DNA from 2 places in the Cytobacillus sp. Hz8 genome. Region 2 is predicted to be linked to the other one. Evidence: riboswitches for the same ligand, from Rfam matches in the RefSeq annotation. Region 2 holds a riboswitch; the other holds the start of a gene.
What was found. Region 2 has a riboswitch for S-adenosylmethionine ahead of ACE38V_RS22235 (sugar ABC transporter substrate-binding protein). Riboswitches for the same ligand answer to the same signal wherever they lie in the genome.
Positions count from the first base shown of each region.

Region 1 (11,684 bases), on a different contig from region 2:
CATGATTTCTTGATTTTGATAAACCCCGACATAAAAATAGCCATTTCCCTTTTCAAAAGCAGTAATAAAGCAGGATACATACTTCCAGTTTTTATACTTTAACCAGCTAGTGGTTCTTTTCCCTTCCTCCCATTTATTATTTTCTTTTTTGGCCACAATGCCTTCCCCATCATGTAATACAACCATTTCCCATATGGATTTAAAATTAATGTAATAAGGAACCATTTGCAATAAAGCTTTGTGGTGATGATGAGGTGATAAAGGGAGAGATAGGGCTTGAAATAAATTTTTTAGGATTTTCTTCCGAGCTTTATAGTCCATTTCCTTTGTTGATTTGCCTTCAACAATAAGAATGTCAAAAATCAATAGTCGACAAGGAGCTTTATCGGCTTTTTCCTTTATTCTTTCCTGTGAACGCATTCGCCCTCTCACTTGGAGATTGCTGAAATTTGCTTTATACGAATTCTCTAACAAGACTAATTCCCCGTCTAATATGAAAGGTAAAAAGGGTTGAAAATGATTCTTGTTTTCCTCTAAAAATTGGTGGATTTCGGGAAAGATTGGAAGCAATGATTTTCCGTTGCGACTAGTTATGCTGATTTCTTTATTCCAATCCAAGATTGCACGAAACCCGTCATATTTTACCTCATAAAACCAATTATCATCATTTGGGATCTCAAAGGTTAAGCTTGGGAGCATTGGCTTCATTTTTTTTGTTCCTTTCTCAACTTTTTTAATATTGTCTCCAAAGTCTGATAATTCTTCTCTTCCAAATCTTGAAATACATGCTTTTTAGTGATTTACATACATTAAGTATAAATAAAAGAAGAATGGAGTTTTCATATGCATACAATGTGGAAGGGCAGCATCAGCTTCGGCTTAGTGAATATTCCAATCAAACTGCATGCAGCTACGGAAGATAAAGACGTTAAACTTAGGACATTACACAAGAAATGCCATGCGCCAATTAAGTATGAGAAGGTTTGCTCTGCTTGTGAAGAGGAAGTAAAACCTGAGGATATTGTGAAGGCATATGAATATACAAAAGGAAAATTTGTTGTCTTGGATGATGAAGATCTGGAGAAGCTTCGGAAGGAAAATGAAGATAAAGCGGTGGAGATTATTGATTTTGTTAAAATGGAGGAAATAGATCCGATTTACTATGATAAAACCTATTATATGTCTCCACATGAAGGGGGAGGAAAGGCTTATTCCTTATTAAGGAAGGCACTTGAGGAATCAGCAAAGGTTGGATTAGCGAAGATTATTATCAGGGCGAAAGAGCAGCTTGCCGTTATACGTGTCTATAAAAACACTTTAGTGATGGAAACCATCCATTATCCAGACGAGGTTCGAGCGGCGGAAGATGTTCCTAATGTTCCATCAGGGGATAAAGTGACAAAAAAAGAACTAGATACAGCTATTCTGTTAATCGACCAATTAACAACAGAATTTGAACCGGAAAAATACAAGGATGATTATCGTACAGCTCTCTTAGATTTAATTGAGGCGAAACGAACAGGAAATAAGGTTGTTACTTCTGCTGAAAAAGAGGTCAAGTCCAATGTAACCGACTTAATGGCTGCTCTTCAGGCTTCGATTGATCGAACAAAGCCAGTGAAAGAAACAAAAACAAGAAAAAGGACAACAACAAAAGCAAAGGAACGGAAACAGGCTTGAACTCCATATCGCCAAGCAGAACATGAAATTGTTCGTTTGATGTACTGTTTGGCAGATTATTATTGTTCATTCGGTTTTCATGTTGACGATAACGACAAAATGTTATATAATTAATACCTTGTGTTTGGATGTTAAATTATTTTTAACAAAGTAAATAGTTGAACACTTAAAGATTGTTTAGGTTTTGTGTTTCCAGAGATTTTTAACCCACTTTTGTAACAAACCTCTTCTTACACGTATCACTACTCCAGTATCTTTAAAGTCATTATTCCCAGAAACTATTAAGGAACCTGATTCTTGTAGGCGCGGTCGAGGAGCCGTAAAGACGGAAGAGAGGTAGGGCTTTCGTTGTTTTAGGTTATACATGTGAATGAAAAACATATCCAAATACTTGATTTAGGCTGATGGATTGTATCTAAGCATTTGCTGCTGATATAATTGTCAGCCTTTTTTAATAGTGAAACACGAACAATTTGATAATATTAGTTTGAAATATATGTGCTCTATGCTATTATTTGAATATAAAAAAAATGAAGGTTCGCAGTGACTGACGACGATGTGGAATCAACCATAAGGGAGCTGCGAAAAAGAAATAGCCGGTCGTCTGGGCAGAGAATAGTTTGTTATTCTCTTTCAACCAATTCCGGGGAGTGAAAGATATGGAAAAATTGATATTAGATGGAAACAAAGTAGCAAATGCGGTAAAAGAAAGATTAAAAGAGAGAATTTTCAAACTTAAAGAACAAGGTGTAACGCCTTCTTTAGTCACGATCTTAGTTGGTGATGATCCATCATCAGCAACTTATGTGAGAATGAAAGGAAATGCATGTGCACGATTGGGGATTGATTCACAAAAAATTCATTTACCAGCAGAAACGACAACAGAGCAATTATTGGATGCTATTTATGGGCTAAATGAGGATAAAAATGTACATGGAATTCTCCTACAACACCCGGTTCCAGGTCATATTGATGAACGGAAGGCATTTGAAGCGATTGCCCTTGAAAAGGATGTAGATGGTGTAACAAGTTGGGGTTACGGACAAACTGCGCTTGGATTTGGCATTTTCCCATCTTGCACACCAGCCGCTATTATGAAGATTTTAGAACACTATGATATTTCGGTTAGCGGCAAACATGCAGTAGTTATTGGCAGAAGTCCGATCCTAGGAAAGCCAGTGTCAGCTTTATTACTTAATGAAAATGCAACGGTGACAACCTGTCATTCTTATACAAAAAATCTACCAGAGATTTTAAAAATGGCAGATATTGTCGTAGCCGCTGTTGGAAAGCCTAATTTTGTTAAAGGGGAATGGTTAAAAGAAGGAACGGTTGTACTCGATGCCGGCTATAACGAAGGCAATATTGGTGATGTCGATTATGATTCATGCTTCGAAAAAGCATCCGCCATTACACCTGTACCAGGTGGTGTAGGTCCTGTAACCATTTCGATGTTATTAAAGCATACGGTAGATTCAGCTGAAAGAACACTTCAAATATAGAATATGAAACTTCTTAGCATCCTTTTGCGATAAAAAAGCAGAAGGGTGTTTTTTTGTCACTTAACTACACCCATTTAGAGGAGGTACAGCTATTTTCAATGATTAAATTTAAAAAATTAAATTCCTATCGAAATACTAGGGTTGACTTCAGAAAAAAATATGTTATTATTTAGAATAATAAAATAATATTACTTATCCAGAGTGGTGGAGGGAACTGGCCCTATGAAACCCGGCAACCTACAGGCTTATTAATGCAAGGTGCTAACTCCAGCAAAATGTAATTTCATTTTGAAAGATAAGGTACATACCTACTAATCTTTCCTAATGGGAGGATTTTTTTATTCAGGTGCGATTGCCTTAAAGTTTGCCCAGTGAAAGTATAGGTAGGAGGAAATCGAGTGGCAAAAAATGAGGGAAAAATCGATCAATTGGATCAAGTGATTCCAAAGTTAAGAGAAATGCTCCATTCGATGGGGCATGGCTCTATTACACTCATAATCCAAGACGGCAAAGTGATCCAAATTGAAAGAAATGAGAAAGTAAGGCTGAAATAAACATGGATGCTGACTAGAAAACTAGAGGCGTCCTAATGATAAGAGACAAAAAATCTTCTTATTCATTAGGACGTCTCTTTTTATTTCTAAAATTTAGGGAGAAATTGATTTTTGAGGAGATGATGAAAATGCTGACTTATAATGATTGGATAAAACCGATCAGGGATTTTGAAGTGGATGAAACTTATAAAGGTGCTCTAAATGTTCTCGACTGGGCATATAAGCATTACGGAGAGGATATTGTATACGCGTGCAGCTTTGGAATCGAGGGAATTGTATTAATTGATTTAATTTCAAAGGTAAAACCGGATGCAAAAATTATTTTTCTTGATACCGATGTTCATTTTAAGGAAACCTATGAAACGATTGAAAGAGTAAAGGAAAAATACCCGCAATTAAAAATCGAAATGAAAAGACCAAAACTAACCCTGCAAGATCAAGTGGAACAGTATGGGGATAGGTTATGGGAATCGAACCCTGATCTCTGTTGTCGAATTCGCAAGCTCGCTTCGTTAAGGGAAACATTAACTGATGCAAAATCTTGGATTTCTGGATTACGAAGAGAACAATCGGAAACGAGAAAAAATGTTGAGTTTATTAATCTTGATCCTAAATTTCAATCGATTAAAATATGTCCGCTTATCCATTGGTCGTGGAAGGAAGTATGGCGCTATGTTTATAAGCAACAGCTTCCATACAATCCTTTGCATGACCGTGGCTACCCAAGCATAGGCTGTACTCATTGTACTGCACCCGTTTTTAATGAAGAGGATTTACGCTCTGGAAGATGGAAAGGAAAAGGGAAGACAGAGTGCGGTCTTCACTAGGAGAGGAGACTGGATTTGTTTAATATTTGTGCTATCCTTATTAGCTTGTTTTTTGCAATGAATATTGGTGCGAGTGGTGCAGCTGCATCAATGGGAGTTGCTTATGGCTCTGGTGCTATTAAAAAGGCTCGCATAGCTTTAATCATCTGCTCTATTGGGGTTTTTACTGGTGCAGTTATTGGCGGTGGCGAGGTCGTTAAAACCATTAGTTCTGGCATCATTCCACAGGAAATGATTACGGCAAAGGTGGTTATCATCATTCTTTTATCAGCCACTTGTTCCTTGTTTTTGGCAAATCTGATTGGAATTCCACTATCAACAAGTGAAGTGACGGTTGGAGCGGTTGTTGGTGTAGGGGTTGCTTATAAGGTCTTGTTTGTTCATTCGCTTTTAACGATTATGATGTTCTGGGTTCTTGTTCCAGTAACGGCATTTATAATCACTTACATAATGGGGAAGGGGCTATACTTTTTTCAAAACAAGGGGCTTCAGACGGAGCATCATATCCTTACCTATGTATTAATTGTTTCCGGTTTTTTTGAAGCCTTTTCAGCAGGAATGAACAATGTTGCGAATGCTGTTGGACCATCGGTTGCAGCTGGGCTGCTTTCTGTAGGAAAGGGGACATGGATAGGTGGATTCTTTGTTGCGCTTGGGGCTGTACTTCTTGGAAAACGTGTTCTTGAGACGAATGGGAAAAAGATCACACATTATGAAAAATCAGAAGGAATATTAATTTCAGCTACTGGAGCTATCCTTGTGATCATTAGTTCATTATATGGATTGCCTGTTCCATTAACACAAGTTACTTCTTCTTCCATCATAGGAATCGGTATGGCAAAAAACGGAAAAAGTATTTTGCAAAAAAGCATTGTAAAGAAGATTTTTAGTATCTGGATTGTCTCACCATTGATTTCGTTAACGATTTCTTATTTTTTGGTAGAGCTCTTTTTAGATATTGATATATATGCAGTGATTATCCCGTTAAGTGTTATTATCGCGACTCTAGGTGGACTTACATTGCTAAAAGTAATGAATGAAGAAAAGCGTTCCTATTATGAAGATGGTGGCGGAATTTAATTCTAAAGCCTACTAAAAATATAAATTAAGGAGGAATTAATATGAGTTTACTACCACATGGAGGGAAGCTGGTTCAAGCTTTTAACCCTGAAGAAGAATATCGAACATTGGAAGGGAAACTTAATCTCGACAATATTGCCTTGAGTGATTTAGAGCTAATTGCAATTGGTGGCTATAGTCCGATAACCGGTTTTTTGAATGAAAGAGATTACAATCAGGTCGTTGAAAACATGAGATTAGAGGATGGGACGGTTTGGAGCATCCCCATTACTTTACCTGTTCAAGAAGTAGAAGTGAAGGGGATCAAACTTGGTGAAAAGGTTCAGCTTGTTTATAAAGGGGAAATATATGGGATTCTTGCGGTTGAAGATATTTATCGCCCTGATAAAGAAAAAGAAGCCATTTATGTTTATGGAACGAACGACTTGGCTCATCCTGGAGTGAAAAAATTATTCAATCGTGGTCCTATCTATGTTGGCGGGGAGATCACACTAGTTAAACGTCCGAAGAAGAAATTTGCCGAATTTACCTATGATCCTATTGAAACAAGAGCAATCTTCGCAGAAAAAAGCTGGAAAACGGTGGTAGGCTTTCAAACACGTAATCCGGTTCATCGGGCACATGAATATATCCAAAAATCCGCATTAGAAACCGTGGATGGCTTATTTTTGAATCCGCTTGTGGGAGAAACAAAATCTGATGATATTCCTGCAAATATCCGCATGGAGAGCTATCAGGTTCTTCTGCAAAACTATTATCCTGAAGAACGCGTATTTTTAGGTGTATTTCCAGCTGCGATGCGATATGCCGGTCCAAGAGAAGCCATTTTTCACGCTTTAGTCCGCAAAAATTATGGTTGTACTCATTTCATAGTTGGCAGGGATCATGCGGGTGTTGGTGATTTCTATGGAACATATGATGCACAAAAGATTTTTAATCAATTTACAGAGGAAGAGCTTGGCATTAAGCCAATGAAATTTGAACATAGCTTCTATTGCCAAAAATGCGAAGGAATGGCGACCACGAAAACTTGCCCTCATGATCATAAGGACCATGTGATTTTATCTGGCACAAAAGTTAGAACTATGCTGCGAAATGGAGAAATCCCTCCAAGCACATTTAGCCGAAAAGAAGTGGTTGAAGTGTTGATTAATGGACTTAAACAAGAAGTTGGGACGTATTAGGAGGGATAAAGATGAGTGAAACCATCCAAAACATCGTTTGGCATGATTCATCCATTTCGAAGGAAGAAAGAAGAGAAAAGAACCGCCATCACAGCTTTATATTATGGTTTACCGGACTATCGGCTTCAGGTAAGTCAACGGTGGCCAATTCTTTGGCACGGAGATTATTTGACCAAGGAAAACAAGCCTTTGTTTTAGATGGAGATAATGTTCGTCACGGATTAAATAATGATTTGGGATTCGATGAACATAGCCGCAAAGAAAATATTCGAAGGATTGGCGAAGTTTCTAAGCTATTAGTAGAAAGTGGGCAAATCGTATTGACTGCTTTTATCTCTCCTTACCGAGCTGACCGTCAAGTGGTAAGAGAACTTATGGAGGATGGAGAGTTCTTGGAGGTATATGTGAAATGCTCTGTTGAAGAATGTGAAAGAAGAGACCCAAAAGGACTTTATAAAAAAGCACGTAATCAAGAAATTTCGAATTTTACAGGAATTAGTGCTCCTTATGAAGAACCACTTCAAGCCGAGATTATTTTAGATACGGTAGTGTTCTCTATTGAAGATTGTGTTGGGCAATTAACCAATTTTCTAATGGAAAAAAAGTGCATTTAAAGAGTGTAAGAGCTTTTTCTCTGTGCAAAAATAAATAGGGAGAGTCGATAAGATGGCTTATACAAAAACATGGACAAATATTGAAAAGTTAAATGCAACGGAAAAATGGAAGCTTGAAAAAGATGGGTTGACCATCCTTAATGATATACCTTACTACGCAGCAAATGGCTTTTCTTCGATTCCAAAAGAAGAATGGGATAAATTCAAATGGGCGGGTCTTTATTTACAAAGACCAAAAGAAGCTGGATATTTTATGATGAGAGTCTGTGTTCCTTCAGGAATCCTTACAAATGATCAAGTTCGGGTCCTTGCTTCAATAGCAAAAGATTTCGGCAGAGGGGTTTATGATATCACCACGCGTCAAGCGATTCAATTTCACTGGCTAACTATTGATCAAATCCCTGAAATATACAAAAGATTAGAAAGTGTGGGTCTATCGAGCATTGGTGCCTGTGGAGATATTACGCGAAATATCGTCGGCAATCCTTTGGCTGGAATCGATAAAGAGGAATTATTCGATACAACCGCGATCGTGAAGGATGTCTTTGAGTTTTTCCAACAAAATGAGGATTTTTCCAATCTACCAAGGAAATTTAAAATATCCATTAGCGCAAATGTTCGTAATGCGGCAAATTCACAAATAAATTGTGTTTCCTTTGTACCAGCAAAAAAAGTGATAGATGGAAAAGAAGAGTTGGGATTTCATCTCATCATCGGTGGCGGCTTATCAGCAAGACCTTATCTTGCACAAAAAGTCGATGTTTTCGTAGAGCCTGAACAAGTAAAAGAGGTTGCCATTGCTGTAACAACGATATTCCGTGATTATGGATTCCGTGAAAAACGCCATTATGCTCGCCTAAAATTTTTGATGGCAGAATGGGGACCTGAAAAGTTCAAGGAAAAATTACTAGAATTCATCGAACTTCCAGCAGCTGGAGAGGATGTCAGAGAAACCTGGAATGCTGGATACTTCTATGGGGTCCATCAGCAAAAGCAACCTGGTCTATCCTATGTCGGATTAAACATTCCGGTAGGACGCTTAACTGCTGATGATATCCTTGAGCTTGCAGACCTTTCCGAAAAATTTGGAAATGGGGAAATCAGAAATTGTAACTCTCAAAATCTTATTATTCCGAATATACCAAATGAGAAGGTAGAAGCCCTTTTATCAGAAAAAATCCTGCAAAAATATAATCTCAATCCTTTATCTTTTATTGGCTATTCCGTTTCCTGCACAGGCATTGAATATTGTAATTTAGCCCTTGTCGAAACAAAGAAAAGAATGAGAGAAATTGCGAATCGACTTGATCATGAGATTTCATTAGATGTTCCCGTTCGTATCCACATGGTCGGCTGTCCGAACTCATGTGGACAAAGACAAATCGCTGATATCGGCCTTCAGGGGATAAAAATGAAGTCAAAGGAAAAAGGGATGGTTGAGGCATTTGAAATCTATGTCGGTGGGACACTTCAAGATGACGGAAAATTCAATGAAAAATTAAAAGGAAAAATTGAAGCAGATGATCTGTATTCAGTAATAAAAAATCTATTGATTCACGTCAAAAATACGAAATTGCCCAATGAAACTTTTTTCAGCTATTTGGACCGAGTGGGAATAGACTCCCTTCAACAGGCCTTAGATGAAATTCTTCAGCATGCATAAGGAGAGAATTCATGTATTTATATCGATTTGAAGTAATTACGACTGAATATACAACAAAAGTGGTGGTTGCGGCTGATAAAGACGAAAAAGCGTTTGAACAGGTAGAGTATGAACTGGAACAATATTTTTTAAAAACACCGGATATTCTTGATTTATCTCTTTATGAGAAAAGAAGAATCGCTGACGGAACCGGATATGTTCTCTATGAGCAAGAAAACCGCTAATTTCTAGTCAAAGAATGGTGAAGTTAAGGAGGGATGAAATGGGGAAGGTTTATATTGTAGGAGCCGGTCCCGGTGATCCAGAGCTAATCACGATAAAAGCGCTAAAATGCATCCAACAAGCAGATGTGATTTTATATGATCGTCTTGTGAATAAAGAATTACTCACTTATGCGAAAAAAGGGGCAGAGCTCATTTATTGCGGCAAGCTTCCTCATAATCATACGATGAAACAAGAAATGATCCATCATTTGTTGATCCGCCATGCTCAAAACGGAAAAGTGGTTACGCGTCTAAAAGGGGGCGATCCATTTGTGTTTGGACGTGGAGGAGAAGAAGCAGAGGCTTTAGCCAAGCACCACATTCCTTTTGAAATCGTTCCAGGTATAACATCAGGAATTGCCGCTGCCGCTTATGCAGGCATTCCTGTTACCCAACGTAATTTAAGTACCAGTGTAGCATTTGTCACAGGACATTTGAAAGATGATAAAAAAGAAGATGAAAAGTGGAAAAGCCTAGCGAATGGAGTGGACACATTGGCCATTTATATGGGTGTTGGAAATCTTCCATATATTAAAGAACAACTCATCAAGCATGGGAAAGATGAAAATACACCAGTGGCACTTGTTCATTGGGGCACAACAGAAATTCAAAAAACGGTTACCGGAACTTTAGCAAATATTGTGGAAGTTATCAAGAAAGAAAAGATTGAAAATCCAAGTATGATTATCATTGGCGAAGTGGTGCGGTATCGGGAAAAAATTAAATGGTTTGAAGAGACTCATCAACAGGATCTGTTTCTTAGCGAGGCTCAATAAATGAAGCAGGCTGTCTTATATGTCTGTCATGGGAGTCGATTAGAAAGGGCAAGAAGGGAAGCTATTTCTTTTATTGAAAGATGTCAGCAGAGGATAATTGCTGACATTCAGCAAATCTGCTTTTTAGAGCTTGCTGCTCCGTCGATAGAGGAAGGCTTTCGAAGTTGTATAAATAAAGGGGCAACTAATATTGCCGTTGTCCCCTTGCTATTATTTTCAGCTGGTCATGCAAAAGTGGATATCCCCCTTGTTATTCAGAAAATGAAGGACCAGTTTCCATTTGTTAATATAACCTATGGAAGGCCTGTTGGTGTTAATGAAAACATGGTCACTTGTGTGGCTGATCGACTAAAGGAAACTCTGACAATGAATAAACATGCAAGTGTAATATTAATTGGAAGAGGTAGCACGGATCAGCAGGCAATTTTGGACTTTCAATTAATGGCTCAATTAGTAAAGGAGAAAATCAAAATAGAAGATGTAAGGATTTGTTTCCTCCATCGTGCAAAGCCGAGCTTCGATGAAACACTCTTGCAGGTCCAAAATGAGGGAAGGTCAGCTATTTTTATCCCTTATCTTTTGTTTACTGGATTATTAATGAAAGAAATCCACAGGAAAATCAATAATGCTCATAAACAAAATCCGTATCTCCAACTTGGGCAATATTTAGGTTATGACACAAAAGTGGAAGAGGCTTTTATTGAAAGAGTGGAAGAGGCAATAAAGAAGGTAGTATGATATGCGGATAGACAAGAGAAGGCATTCATAAAAAAATAGATTGGCCTAACATGGTAAATAACTTGACATTATGGTGTTTCTTCTTTATCATCAAAGTAACGCTAATAAGTCGGTATATATTTTTGGATAAGTAGTCGTAGCTGCAAGTGAGGGAGACGATGTTTATTCGCTACCCTTCTTGCAACTACGATTTTTTTGTGAATTATATAAATGCTTATGGTGAACATTTTTTGGAGGTAATTGAATATGACTGGAAAAGTAAAATGGTTTAATGCAGAAAAAGGTTTTGGATTTATCGAATCTTCAGAAGGAACAGATGTATTCGTACATTTCTCTGCTATCCAAACTGAAGGCTTCAAAACTTTAGAAGAAGGCGAAGCTGTTTCTTTTGAAATCGTTGAAGGAAACCGTGGACCTCAAGCTGCTAACGTTACTAAAGGTTAATAGCTAAATTTATTGGAGAGGTGATGTGTTCTGCATCACCTCTTTTATTATGAGAAAGAAAACTAAAAATTTCATTTGATTGCTATAATTTCATCTGATATTTGTTTGTAAAAGAATGCAATTATTGAAATACTATAGTTGTGTAGTGTGAATACATGTGTTTCATATAGTAGTTAAAATTCATCAATAGCGGAATTTATCCCACTCTTAACGGACATTTTGACTCCCACTTCAAGATTTTGAGTATACGAAGAAGATAAGTGGGAGATCAACTGTCCATAAAGGTCAGATAAGTGAAATAAGATTTTTCTTTGGGCTTCAGCCCTTAGAAAAATCAATCAGGCTTTGCGTGACTAACC
Region 1 is NZ_JBHKFI010000002.1:381,813-393,496, forward strand. It holds gene ACE38V_RS05005 (DNA ligase D) at 1-708, opposite strand, end outside; gene ku (non-homologous end joining protein Ku) at 844-1,680, shown strand; ZMP/ZTP riboswitch at 2,214-2,297, shown strand; gene ACE38V_RS05015 (bifunctional 5,10-methylenetetrahydrofolate dehydrogenase/5,10-methenyltetrahydrofolate cyclohydrolase) at 2,340-3,182, shown strand; SAM riboswitch class I at 3,372-3,484, shown strand; gene ACE38V_RS05020 (YezD family protein) at 3,581-3,736, shown strand; gene ACE38V_RS05025 (phosphoadenylyl-sulfate reductase) at 3,865-4,563, shown strand; gene ACE38V_RS05030 (sulfate permease) at 4,621-5,643, shown strand; gene sat (sulfate adenylyltransferase) at 5,685-6,827, shown strand; gene cysC (adenylyl-sulfate kinase) at 6,839-7,441, shown strand; gene ACE38V_RS05045 (nitrite/sulfite reductase) at 7,494-9,104, shown strand; gene ACE38V_RS05050 (DUF3906 family protein) at 9,116-9,328, shown strand; gene cobA (uroporphyrinogen-III C-methyltransferase) at 9,367-10,143, shown strand; gene ACE38V_RS05060 (sirohydrochlorin chelatase) at 10,144-10,881, shown strand; gene ACE38V_RS05065 (cold shock domain-containing protein) at 11,128-11,325, shown strand.
Region 1: it holds a riboswitch for S-adenosylmethionine, as region 2 does, so the genes downstream of both, ACE38V_RS05020 (YezD family protein) here and ACE38V_RS22235 (sugar ABC transporter substrate-binding protein) in region 2, are expected to answer to the same signal.

Region 2 (11,684 bases):
ACCTCTTTTTTGTAATCGGCACTGATATGCACCACAACAGCTTCTACCCCTAATCCTTTACAAAAATGATACCATTCCGTGCGTGCTTGATCTAAATAATCCAAAAGCTTCACATTGCTCACATGATAGCTTTTTGTTTTTGCAACAAGATGCCATTCCGAATAAGCCAATTCATCCCCTCCAAAATCTTAAACCATCAAATAACCTTTATATTCGGCATCTGAAAAACAATTCCTTTCTTTATTTGAAATGATTAAGATTTGGATCAGCAGAAGCTATTAAAAAGGCTGGCACAGAAGGGCATTGAAAATACCCTTAAGCCAACCTGTTTGCTTTCTTTATGCTTGAATTTCTTCCGTTGGAAAACGTAAAATGAATTTGGTTCCCTTTCCTTTTTCGCTGGAGACTTCAACCGTCCCATTATGAAGGGTAACTAATTGTTTAACGATCGATAGACCAAGTCCAAACTCGCCAAACGGAGTACCCGTTCGCGAAATATCCGCTTTATAAAAGCGGCGCCAGATTTTTTCAATTTCAGCAGGATCAATACCAATTCCCGTATCTTCAATTTCAATCATCGATTCGTTTTCGCCAGCTTTTCCTCTTAAGGTAATCACACCATTCTCCGTAAATTGAATACTATTTTTCGTAATATTAATTAATATTTGGATAAGTCGATCATAGTCTGCATGAACAAATACATTTTCTTCGACATCCAACACAATCTGATCGTTCTTTCCGTCCGCCTGAAATTCTAACTGTTCCTTAATAATTTCAAGCACCTCAGCAAGATCAATTTTTTCCTTAAATAACTTTACTTGATTGGATCGGATTTTTTCGTAATCCAGATTTTCATTAACAAGACGTATGAGCCTTTTCGTTTCCTTGCTCACCAATTGCAAGCCTTTTTCCTTTTCATTTTCCGGAATCATATCATTTCTAATTCCTTCAATAACCCCGCTAATAGTGGTCAGAGGAGTCCGCATTTCATGCGAAACATCGGCCATAAATTGTCTTCTTCGATTTTCAAGACTTTCAATCTCCTCCATTGAGACATTTATCTTTCCAACCATGCTATTAAAATCCTTCGCTAGTTCACCGATTTCATCAAAATTAGAGGAAGGAATATGAACCGTATAATCTCCCGATGCGACTAATGAAGTAGCTTCCTGAATCCGATTAATCCGTTTGACATGGATTTTGGATAGAAACCAACTTAACAACAAGGAGACAACCAATGCAATCAATACGGTTAAAATTAAATAGCGATTGATATCATGAATCATCTCCCGTGAACCGCTAACAGGTGAGATTAGTAATATCCCTCCGACAAACTGTCCATTATTCATATACGGTAATGCAACCAATGATACATCCTTGTTGTACCTTTTAAAATCATACTTCACGACTACCGCTTTTCCGCTTGATAAATTATCCCACTCTTCTTTTGAAAATTCGATATCAGGGCCGGGAATTCCAAAAGGCATGATATTTTGATTTATATCAAAGAGACTGAAGCTAATCCCTCTACCAGTTAATACCCTTGCATACTGGCTGATGACAGATTCTGAACCAATCTTATTCCGATCGAGGTCTTGCAAAATATTTTTCCCATAAGATATTAGTTCCTCTGTTTTATTGTTGTAGACAAGATTTTCTACATAATGAGAGAACAATAGACTTAATACTAAAAACGCAACAATAATAATACTGATGTGACTGATAAACTGTTGATAAATATATTTAAATCTCATGCTCCGTCTTCCGTCTCATCAAATTTATAGCCGACACCCCAAACAGTATGGAAAAATGGTTGATTATCAGTGCCCACTTTTTTACGCAAGCGTTTAATATGAACATCCACCGTCCGTTCATCTCCATAAAATTGATAGCCCCATACCGCTTCTAAAAGTTGCTCCCGTGAAAAAACTTGTTTCGGGTGATGCGCAAAATAATATAATAAATCGAATTCCTTTGGTGTTAAATTCGTAATCGGCTGATCATTTAACAGGACTTCTCTTGTATCCTTATTAATCTTAAAATATTGTGTTTGAATGGAACCTTTCGCAACGGACTCATTTTGCCCTCCTTGATATCGACGAGTAACGGCGCGGATTCTCGCCATAAGCGCCAACGGACTAAAAGGCTTCGTCACATAATCGTCCGCTCCCATTTCAAGTCCTAAAACCTGATCTGATTCACTATCCTTAGCTGTCAGCATAATTATGGGAACAGAACTTTTCTCCTCACGAATCTTGCGGCAGATATTGACTCCATCCATACCAGGCAGCATCCAATCAATAATGAGCGCATCCCATGTTCCACTTTTATACCTGTTATAACCCTCTAACCCATCATTGACGAATTCACCTTCAATTCCTTCTTTTGTAAAAAACATCTCTATCATTGAACAAACACTTTCATTATCCTCTATCACTAAAATTTTCATGGTTCAATTCTCCCTTCGCTTTTCGAAGTACGAAAAACTTCTCCTTCTACAAAGTTAAAACGAATTTTTCCTTTTATCAACCTTGTTTTCAATTCTTTCCTAAATATTAACGTTTAAGAAATAGATTCGTCTTAATTTATTCATAATCAACATGGAAGGGCTCGAATAGTCTGGAGGTATTTTTAGTGAAGTAGACTTTTCTTTGCGAAATATAGCAATTTACAACTTTGGAGGGCATTTTTCACTTGGTTTTTCCTCTCTTTCCTAATTTTGTTTTCCTTATATATTATCAACCATAGTTATCGACCATAACAAAAAATCCCCCACAGTTTAGTAAGGGATTTCCATTCATTATTTATCCCACTCTTAACGGACATTTTGACCCCCACTTCAAGATTTTGAAAATGCGAAGAAGATAAGTGGGAGATCAACTGTCCGTAAAGGTCCGACGACGGACAGGATGTCCTAGTCAGGCGAAAGCCACAGGACGTGGCGCTATGAGCGTGATAAGTGAAATAAGATTTTTCTTTGGGCTTCAGCCCTTAGAAAAATCAATCAGGCTTTGCGTGACTAACCATCAGTGGGGGTTTTCGACGCACAGGACGTGCTAGTGCAGACGTTGCGACAGGACGTCGCGCTTTTAGTCTGCCATTCAACCCTCACTGATGGAAGTTTCACTTTATAAAACTTTACTTAAGAAAGCTTGTGTTCTTTCATGCTGAGGATTTTCAAATAATTCTTTTGGAACATTTTCCTCTACAATATAGCCACCATCGATAAATAACACGCGGTCGCCGACTTCACGAGCAAAGCCCATTTCATGTGTCACAACGACCATGGTCATTCCTTCTTTAGCCAGTTGTTTCATAACCTCTAACACTTCTCCGACCATTTCCGGATCTAGTGCGGAGGTTGGTTCATCGAAAAGCATAATCTTTGGTTCCATTGCTAACGCTCTTGCAATGGCAACCCGTTGCTTTTGCCCGCCCGATAAGGAATCCGGATAGGCCTTTTCTTTATCCTCAAGGCCTACTTTTTTCAAAAGCTCCAAGCCCTTCTCCCTTGCCTTTTCCTTATCTACTTTTCTCACCTTTAAAGGAGCAAGCATGATGTTTTCAAGCACTGTTTTATGCGGGAATAAATTGAATTGTTGAAAAACCATTCCTACCTCTGTTCGGATCTCGTTAATATTCACTTTTTTATCCGTAATATCAACGCCCTCAATATAGATATGACCACTCGTAATCGTTTCTAGTAAATTGATACATCTTAAAAAGGTGGATTTTCCCGAACCGGATGGTCCAATGACCACCACAACCTCCTGTGGCTTGATTTCAACATTGATATCCTTCAACACTTCGTGAGAACCAAATGACTTTTGTAATTTTTCTACTTTAATCATTCCGTTGAGAGCCTCCTCTCAAGAAATCTTAATATGAAGCTTAAGGTTAATGTCAAAATTAGATAAATTAACGCAGCTGTAAGTAGTGGTTCCCAAACGCGATAATATTGACCCTGCATAGCTCGTCCCCAATACATAAGCTCTGGAGCTGCGATAACAGATGCCAAAGAGGAATCCTTAATCAGTACGATAAATTCATTCCCTAGCGGCGGAATCATTCGTTTAAAAGCTTGTGGTAACACCACATATCTCATGGCTTGTACATGGTTCATTCCTAATGATCTTGAAGCCTCCATCTGTCCCCTGTCAATTGATTGAATGCCCGCTCTGAAAATTTCAGCAATATAGGCGGCTGAATTGAGCGAAAGACCAATAATTGCAGCTAAAACTCCATTGGTTGAACCCGTAAATAAGGGAACTACTCCAAAATGGATAATCAATATTTGGACTAAAAGAGGAGTCCCACGAAAAAGAGTAATGTAGCATTCGAACGGAAATGCAAGAACCTTATTCTTCATCATTTTTCCTAATCCAATCAGTAGCCCTAAAACCGTACCAATTAGGATACTTGCAATGGACAGGCCAATCGTTAAAAGTGTCCCCTTCCAAAAGAACGGGGCATAGTCAGCTATCAGGTCAAAACGGAAATCCATAGCTTCCCTCTCCTTTATTTCTAGCATCATCTAATAGGTGATATTTCCGAAAAAATCATGAAAAGCGAAAAAAGGCGTAACACCTTTTACAGAGTTACGCAATTTCCACTCTTTTATTGCTGTGCTTTTAAGTTTTCAATATCAGGTTCTGTACCAAAATTATCTTGATAGATTTTCGCATATGTTCCATTATCAAAAACTTTATTAATGGCTTCATCAAATTTAACTTTTAACTCGCTGCCTTTTGGAAACATTAATCCATAGTACTCTTGAGCAAAGCTATCTTTATCTTCAATCACAACTAATTTATCCTTTGGATTGTTTTTTGCATATTCCTCAACAACGGTATTATCCGCAACAACGGCATCTGCGCCTTTATTTTTAAGCTCCATGATTGCGAGATTGTTATTCTCAAATTTCTTAATATCCTTACTATTTTTTCCAAGAATCCCTTCAGCTGCTGCCTGACCAGTTGTTCCATTTTGAACAGCTATGACCTTCCCTTTAAGATCTGCAGCTGATTTAATACTGCTGCCTTTAGGTACTAAAATTTTGTTAGTAGATAAGAAATATGGCACTGAGAAATCATAGGTTTCTTTTCGAGCTTTATCAATTGTAATCGCCGAGACGGCAAGATCAGCACGTTTATCTTGAATTTCAACAAATAGCGGATCCCAACCAACATGGACTAAATCAATTTTATAGCCTGCTTCCTTTGCAACGGCATTAACAAAATCCACATCAAAACCAACAATTTGGTCTCCTTTCATGGATTCAAATGGTGCATACGCTGCATCTGTTACTACTCTCAGTGTTTTTGTCTCTTTGCTTGCTCCTCCATCACTCTTCTCGTCCTTGCTTGCTTCCTTTGTACCGCAAGCCGATAGAATAAGAGAAATCGAGACAAGCATTGCTACCATAAGAAAAGACAGCCTCTTCATCAATAAAAATCCTCCTTTAAAAATCTGTATTTTCACTTTCTACTAAATATTATCATTATTCAGTCTTTTTTATTGAGTATAATTCTAGTTGTAGCATTTTGCAAGAAAATGTAGAAAAAAACTTTAGGAAACTACCATATTAAAATAATATTTTTCGGGGATAATCAACCGTGTAGAAATGTAATTATATATATATATGTAGAGAAAAGAACTTGTATGATAGAGAAAAGAGCAACCCTTTCCTTTATTGGGCTGCTCTTTTTCATTTATTTTTGCTTGTAATACGTAATAGCTAGGGCAAATGCTAGTACAGCTCCCTTAACGATATCCATTGAATAATAAGGGACAGATAACATGACTAGACCATTTTGTAGCAGCCCGATTAACACAGCTCCAACAAATGTCCCAAAAGCATTCGCTTTGCCTGCTCCAAGCACCGAAAAACCGATAAAAGCAGCGGCAACTGAATCCATTAAGTATGGAGCTCCTGCATTGATTTCCGCAGTCATAACCCTTGAGGAAAGGATGATTCCACCAATTGCAGCAAAAAAAGCCGACAATATATAGGCGATGATGCGGTATTTATTTACTTGAATGCCTGATAATCTTGCTGCTTCCCGATTTCCTCCGATTACATACATATATCTTCCATGCTTCGTATACGTCAAAAAAATATGAACAACAATTACAGCCACTGCCATAATGAGAATAATCCATGGGACTTGACCAATTTTTGTGAAAAAGACGGGAATCAAACCTTTAGAAAAGGTTCCATCTGGCATAACCATATTTTGTGAAATTGTTGCTCCTTTTGTGTAAGTAAGTGCGATTCCTTGAATAATAAACATCATTGCCAAAGTCATGAGCATATCGGGAATCTTTAATTTAACAATCATAAATGCATTTACTAAACCAACCAATAAGGATGCAGCAATTGCCGAAAGAATGGCCACCACTGTATTTTGTGAAAACCAAACAAACATCGAAATCACAATCGCATTAGATAAAGAGGTCACGGAACCAACAGATAAATCAAAACCGTCCACTGATAAAGAGATTGTAATTCCAATAGCAATAATCGTCACAATTGATATTGATCTTAAAATATTGATTATATTGCTACCTTGTAAAAAAGTCGGATTTATTGCCGAAAAAATGATGATAAGAGCAAAAATGGTTAGGATTGTTCCATATTTATATAAAAATGAAAATAACTCGAATTTTACCTTTTTCGGGGCGGTTTTAAGTATGGGCGTATTTATTTCCATTCTATCTGCCTCCTGTTGAATAATATAAAATCTCTTCCTCATTCGTTGCTTTCGTATCAAGTTCCATGATGGTCTGTCCATCATACAAACAGTAAACCCGATTGGTTATTCCCATAATTTCATCTAATTCACTAGATGCATAGATGATGGCTTTTCCTCTTTTGGCTAATTCAATAATCAGTTCAAATATATCCTTTTTCGCCCCAACATCGACCCCTTTTGTAGGTTCATCAAAAAGATAAATAACAGCATCCAGGACAAGCCATTTCCCTATTGCTACCTTTTGCTGATTTCCTCCTGAAAGATTGGATACAGAGGACTCATCGGACGGTGTTTTGATGCCAAGTCGGGCAATAAGGTTTTGTGCAGCTTGCTTCATTTTTCTTCGATTCAAAAAGCCGCCTTTATGGGTAAAAAAATTTAAACTGACAGCTGATAAATTCGTACCAACCGTTTCATTAATAAAAATTCCTTCCTTTCGCCTTTCTTCAGGAATAAAAGCGATTCCGTTTTTGACCGCTACATAAGGGCTGTTGATGTTCACCGTTTTCCCATTCAGCTTTATTTCTCCTGATTCTACATTTTCAGCCCCAAATATTGCTTTACAAATCTCTGTTTTCCCCGCACCAACAAGACCTGCCAATCCAACTATTTCCCCGGCCCTAACATATAAATCGATATATTTTATTTTATCTGTATCCTTCAACCCTCTTACTTCCAGAACAGTTTCTCCAATATCTGCTTGATGAGGAGGATATTGCTCTTCTAAGCTCCTCCCAAGCATATATTCCACAACTTGATTTTGCGTTGTTTCAATAATTTTTTTCATCGCTACGATTTGGCCATTTCTCATAATCGTAATCTCTTCGCAAATCTCAAAGATCTCCGGCAAGCGATGGGAAATAAAAATAATCCCTACCTGTTGCTCCTTCAACCTTCGAATGATACGGAATAGCTCTTTTGTTTCTTTTTGGCTAAGAGGAGCTGTCGGTTCATCTAAGATTAAAAATTCACACCGCCTCGATAGAGCTCTTGCGATTAGCACCATTTGTTTTTCAGCCAATGTCAGTTCACTTACAAGTCTTTTGGTAGACAAATTGATATTCATACTTTCTAGAATGTCAGATGCTCGCTTATGAAGCCTCTTCCAATTGATCCATTGCTTCTTTCCCGTTTCATGAGCCACATCATGTAACATAATATTCTCAGCAACAGAAAGATATGGGATCAACGCGGTATCCACTTCCTGATAAACAATTTGTATTCCTTTTTCTTGTGCATCTCTTGGAGATTGAATCTCTATTTTTTCTCCATTCAACATTATTTCACCTGAATAGTGAGTATAAGCACCAGAAATCACTTTCATTAAAGTTGATTTGCCCGCACCATTTGCACCAATTACAGCATGGATCTCACCTACTGATAATGAAAAGTTCACTCCATCCAAGGCCTTCACTCCCGGAAATTCTATCGAGATGTTTTTTAACTCTAGTAAACTCCTGCTCATTTCCTTTCCCCCTCTCTCACCCTAATTTAAAGCTCCTATTCCATAAACAAGCACCCTCCCATTTTCAATTAAGAGAGTGCTTTCCATTTTATTTCTTATTATGCTCCTTTAATATCTTCATCCAATCTTCTTCAAATGCTGTAGACTTTCCCCATCCATCGATAATATTAGCTAAATTAACCATATTGACGGGATCCTTTGATTTTTGCAACGCATCTTGAGAAACAAGTGAAGCTTCTAAATCATAGGTTTGTGGGGTTTCTTCCCCTGCAAGTTTTTTCGCAAGTATTCTCAAATCCACAGCACCAATTAATTTAGGATCCACAGCAGCTGTATACTTCCAAGGACTACCTGCAGTTTGGATTTCTTGAAGATCAGCATTGGAAACGTCAATTCCATAGATTTTGATTTCATTTCTTCCTGCTTCCTTAATAGCGCGGGCAGCACCTGTAGCAAAGGCATCCCAGGTAGCAAAAATAGCATCGATACTTCCTTTCGGATGTTTATTAAGCATTGCTGCAACGGCATTTTGGGTATCAACTGTTGTATTGGCTGTTGCAACGCCAAATCTTTCAATCTCTTTAATTCCTGGATTAGCAACTAAAGTCTCCTTATAAACTTTGTCTCTTCTTACCATTGGTGGAAAGCCATCAACCCAAAGATATACAATATTCGCTTTCCCTTTTTGATCCTTCACTAATTGTTCCAATGAAAGCTTTGCTAATGCTTCATCATCCTGGGATGTTAGTGTAACTCCTTCCACTTCAGAAAGCTTAGGATTGGAATCAAAGGTAACCACACTTTTTCCTGCTTTAACAATCTTCTTCACATCCTCAACAGTTGCATCATCATCGCCATGTGAAATGATAAAACCATCATAATCTTGATTCAGCGCCTGATTGATAGCATCATGAAACTTTGCTGTATCACCATTCGCTGTAAAAACATCAACTTGTAGTCCAAGTGCTTCCCCTTCCTCTTTCGCTCCTGCGAGAAATTGGGCCGTATGATCATCTCCACCAATTTTTCTAATCACCTTAATTTTGATGGGATCTTCCATTGTAAATACCTCTGGTACGCCTTTTAACGATGCATTGACATTTCCTTTTGCTTGTTTAGATTCACCACCGGATGTGCATCCTGTTAGTAATAATATGGCTGCAATCGATGAGACCATAGCACTTCTAAAAAAGTTCCTTTTCATTTTGCAATCTCCCCTTTTTAAAATTCATAAACCTAATTAAATTTATTGGAAAGGTTGGTTTAATAAAATAATAAAGTCCTATTTAACTAAAAAACCTCTCCGGAAAAGAGAGGTTCATCACACATAAATAGGACTTTCCCCTCTTATCTTTCAAAACAAAATTGTTTTGCAGGAATTAGCACCAATTCCATACGGAACGGTTGCTGGGCATCATCGGGCCAGTCCCTCTGCCACTCTTGATAAGAGAATTCTTTTTATTCAGTTTATTGAGATAAGCTTACTTTAATCGGATATTGCCAATATGTCAATAGTGTTTTTTGAATTGGTGTAATTTTAAAAATGATTATAAAAGGATATTTGTTTTACATTTTAGATTAGAATATCTGGTTTTCTCCTATTCAGTTTTGTTAAAATGATAAGTAAACTTTTTTTATGAAAGTGAAATACTGGTCCAGGTAGAAAAGATTTTTTAAGCAAATATTGATATAATAAGAAAAATACCATGTACATAAATGTAGAAAGGTTGATAACGGTTGGATAACAATTCTTCAAATTTTATTCGAAACATTATTGTGGAGGACTTGGAAAGTGGAAAACGGAAAGAAGTTGTTACAAGATTTCCACCTGAGCCTAACGGTTACCTCCATATCGGCCATGCGAAATCCATCATTATTAATTTTGGTTTAGCAGATGAGTTTAACGGAAAAACCAATTTGAGGTTTGATGATACAAATCCACTGAAAGAAGATCAGGAATTTGTGGATTCCATTAAAGAGGATGTAAAGTGGCTGGGATATGAGTGGGAAGAACTTCACTTTGCCTCCAATTACTTTGATGAAATGTATCGTCGGGCAGTTCTGCTCATTAAAAAAGGAAAAGCATATGTGGATGAATTAACGGCAGAACAAATTCGAGAATATCGCGGAACGTTAACAGAACCAGGAAAAGAAAGTCCTTATCGCAATCGTTCTGTAGAGGAGAACTTAGAATTATTCGAAAGGATGAAAGCTAGAGAATTCGAAAACGGGAGCAAGGTTTTAAGAGCAAAAATTGATATGTCTTCACCTAATATCAACTTACGTGACCCTGTTATTTATCGTATTTCTCATGCATCTCATCACAATACGGGGGACAAATGGTGCATTTATCCAATGTATGCTTTTGCTCACCCAATTGAGGATGCCATTGAAGGAGTCACTCACTCCCTTTGTACAACGGAGTTTGAAGATCAGCGCCCTCTTTATAATTGGGTTGTTGAAGAGTGCGAAATGGAAAGTAAACCACAACAAATCGAATTTGGACGATTAAATATAACGCATACGGTTATGAGTAAGCGCAAATTGAAACAATTAGTTGAAGAAAATTATGTAGACGGCTGGGATGACCCTCGATTGCCAACAATTTCCGGTTTACGTAGAAAAGGGTATACTCCAGAAGCAATTCAAGAGTTTATTAAAGCAGCAGGGGTTTCAAAAGGATTCTCTACTGTTGATGTACAAATGCTTGAACACTTTGTCAGAGAAGATTTAAAATTGAAAGCACCGAGAACCATGGGTGTATTGAAGCCATTAAAAGTGGTGATTACCAACTACCCAGAGGGACAAGTCGAAATGCTCGATGCCGAAATCAATCCTGAAAATCCTGAAATGGGCGTTCGTCAAATTCCTTTTTCAAGAGAAATTTATATTGAACAAGAGGATTTCATGGAAAACCCACCGAAGAAATACTTCCGTCTCTTTCCTGGAAATGAAGTTCGCTTAAAGCATGCCTACTTCATTAAATGTGAAGACTTCATTAAAGATGAGAATGGAAATGTCGTTGAAATTCATTGCACTTACGATCCTGAAACAAAAAGTGGCACCGGCTTTACTGGTCGTAAAGTTAAAGGCACGATTCATTGGGTGGATGCTAAACATGCAATCCCATCTGAATTCCGTTTGTATGAGCCTTTGATTCTCGATAATGAAAACGAAGCAACAGAGGAAGATAGTGAAGAAAAAACATTCCTTGATAAGGTGAATCCAAACTCATTAGAAATTGTCCAAGGCTTTATTGAACCGAATATGAAGGATGTTAAGCCTTTTGACAAGTTCCAATTCTTCAGACACGGCTACTTTAATGTTGACCCTAAGGACTCAACAAAGGAAAAACCTGTATTCAATCGTATCGTCTCATTAAAGAGTTCGTTTAAGTTATAAAAAGGGAAAAGCAGCTCCAAATTGAACTGCACCCCAATTGTTAGACACTATCTAACAATTGG
Region 2 is NZ_JBHKFI010000030.1:68-11,751, reverse strand. It holds gene ACE38V_RS22275 (acyl-CoA thioesterase) at 1-170, opposite strand, end outside; gene ACE38V_RS22270 (ATP-binding protein) at 339-1,754, opposite strand; gene ACE38V_RS22265 (winged helix-turn-helix domain-containing protein) at 1,751-2,449, opposite strand; gene ACE38V_RS22260 (amino acid ABC transporter ATP-binding protein) at 3,129-3,851, opposite strand; gene ACE38V_RS22255 (amino acid ABC transporter permease) at 3,848-4,504, opposite strand; gene ACE38V_RS22250 (basic amino acid ABC transporter substrate-binding protein) at 4,618-5,445, opposite strand; gene ACE38V_RS22245 (ABC transporter permease) at 5,712-6,713, opposite strand; gene ACE38V_RS22240 (sugar ABC transporter ATP-binding protein) at 6,715-8,220, opposite strand; gene ACE38V_RS22235 (sugar ABC transporter substrate-binding protein) at 8,309-9,424, opposite strand; SAM riboswitch class I at 9,565-9,670, opposite strand; gene ACE38V_RS22230 (glutamine--tRNA ligase/YqeY domain fusion protein) at 9,958-11,622, shown strand.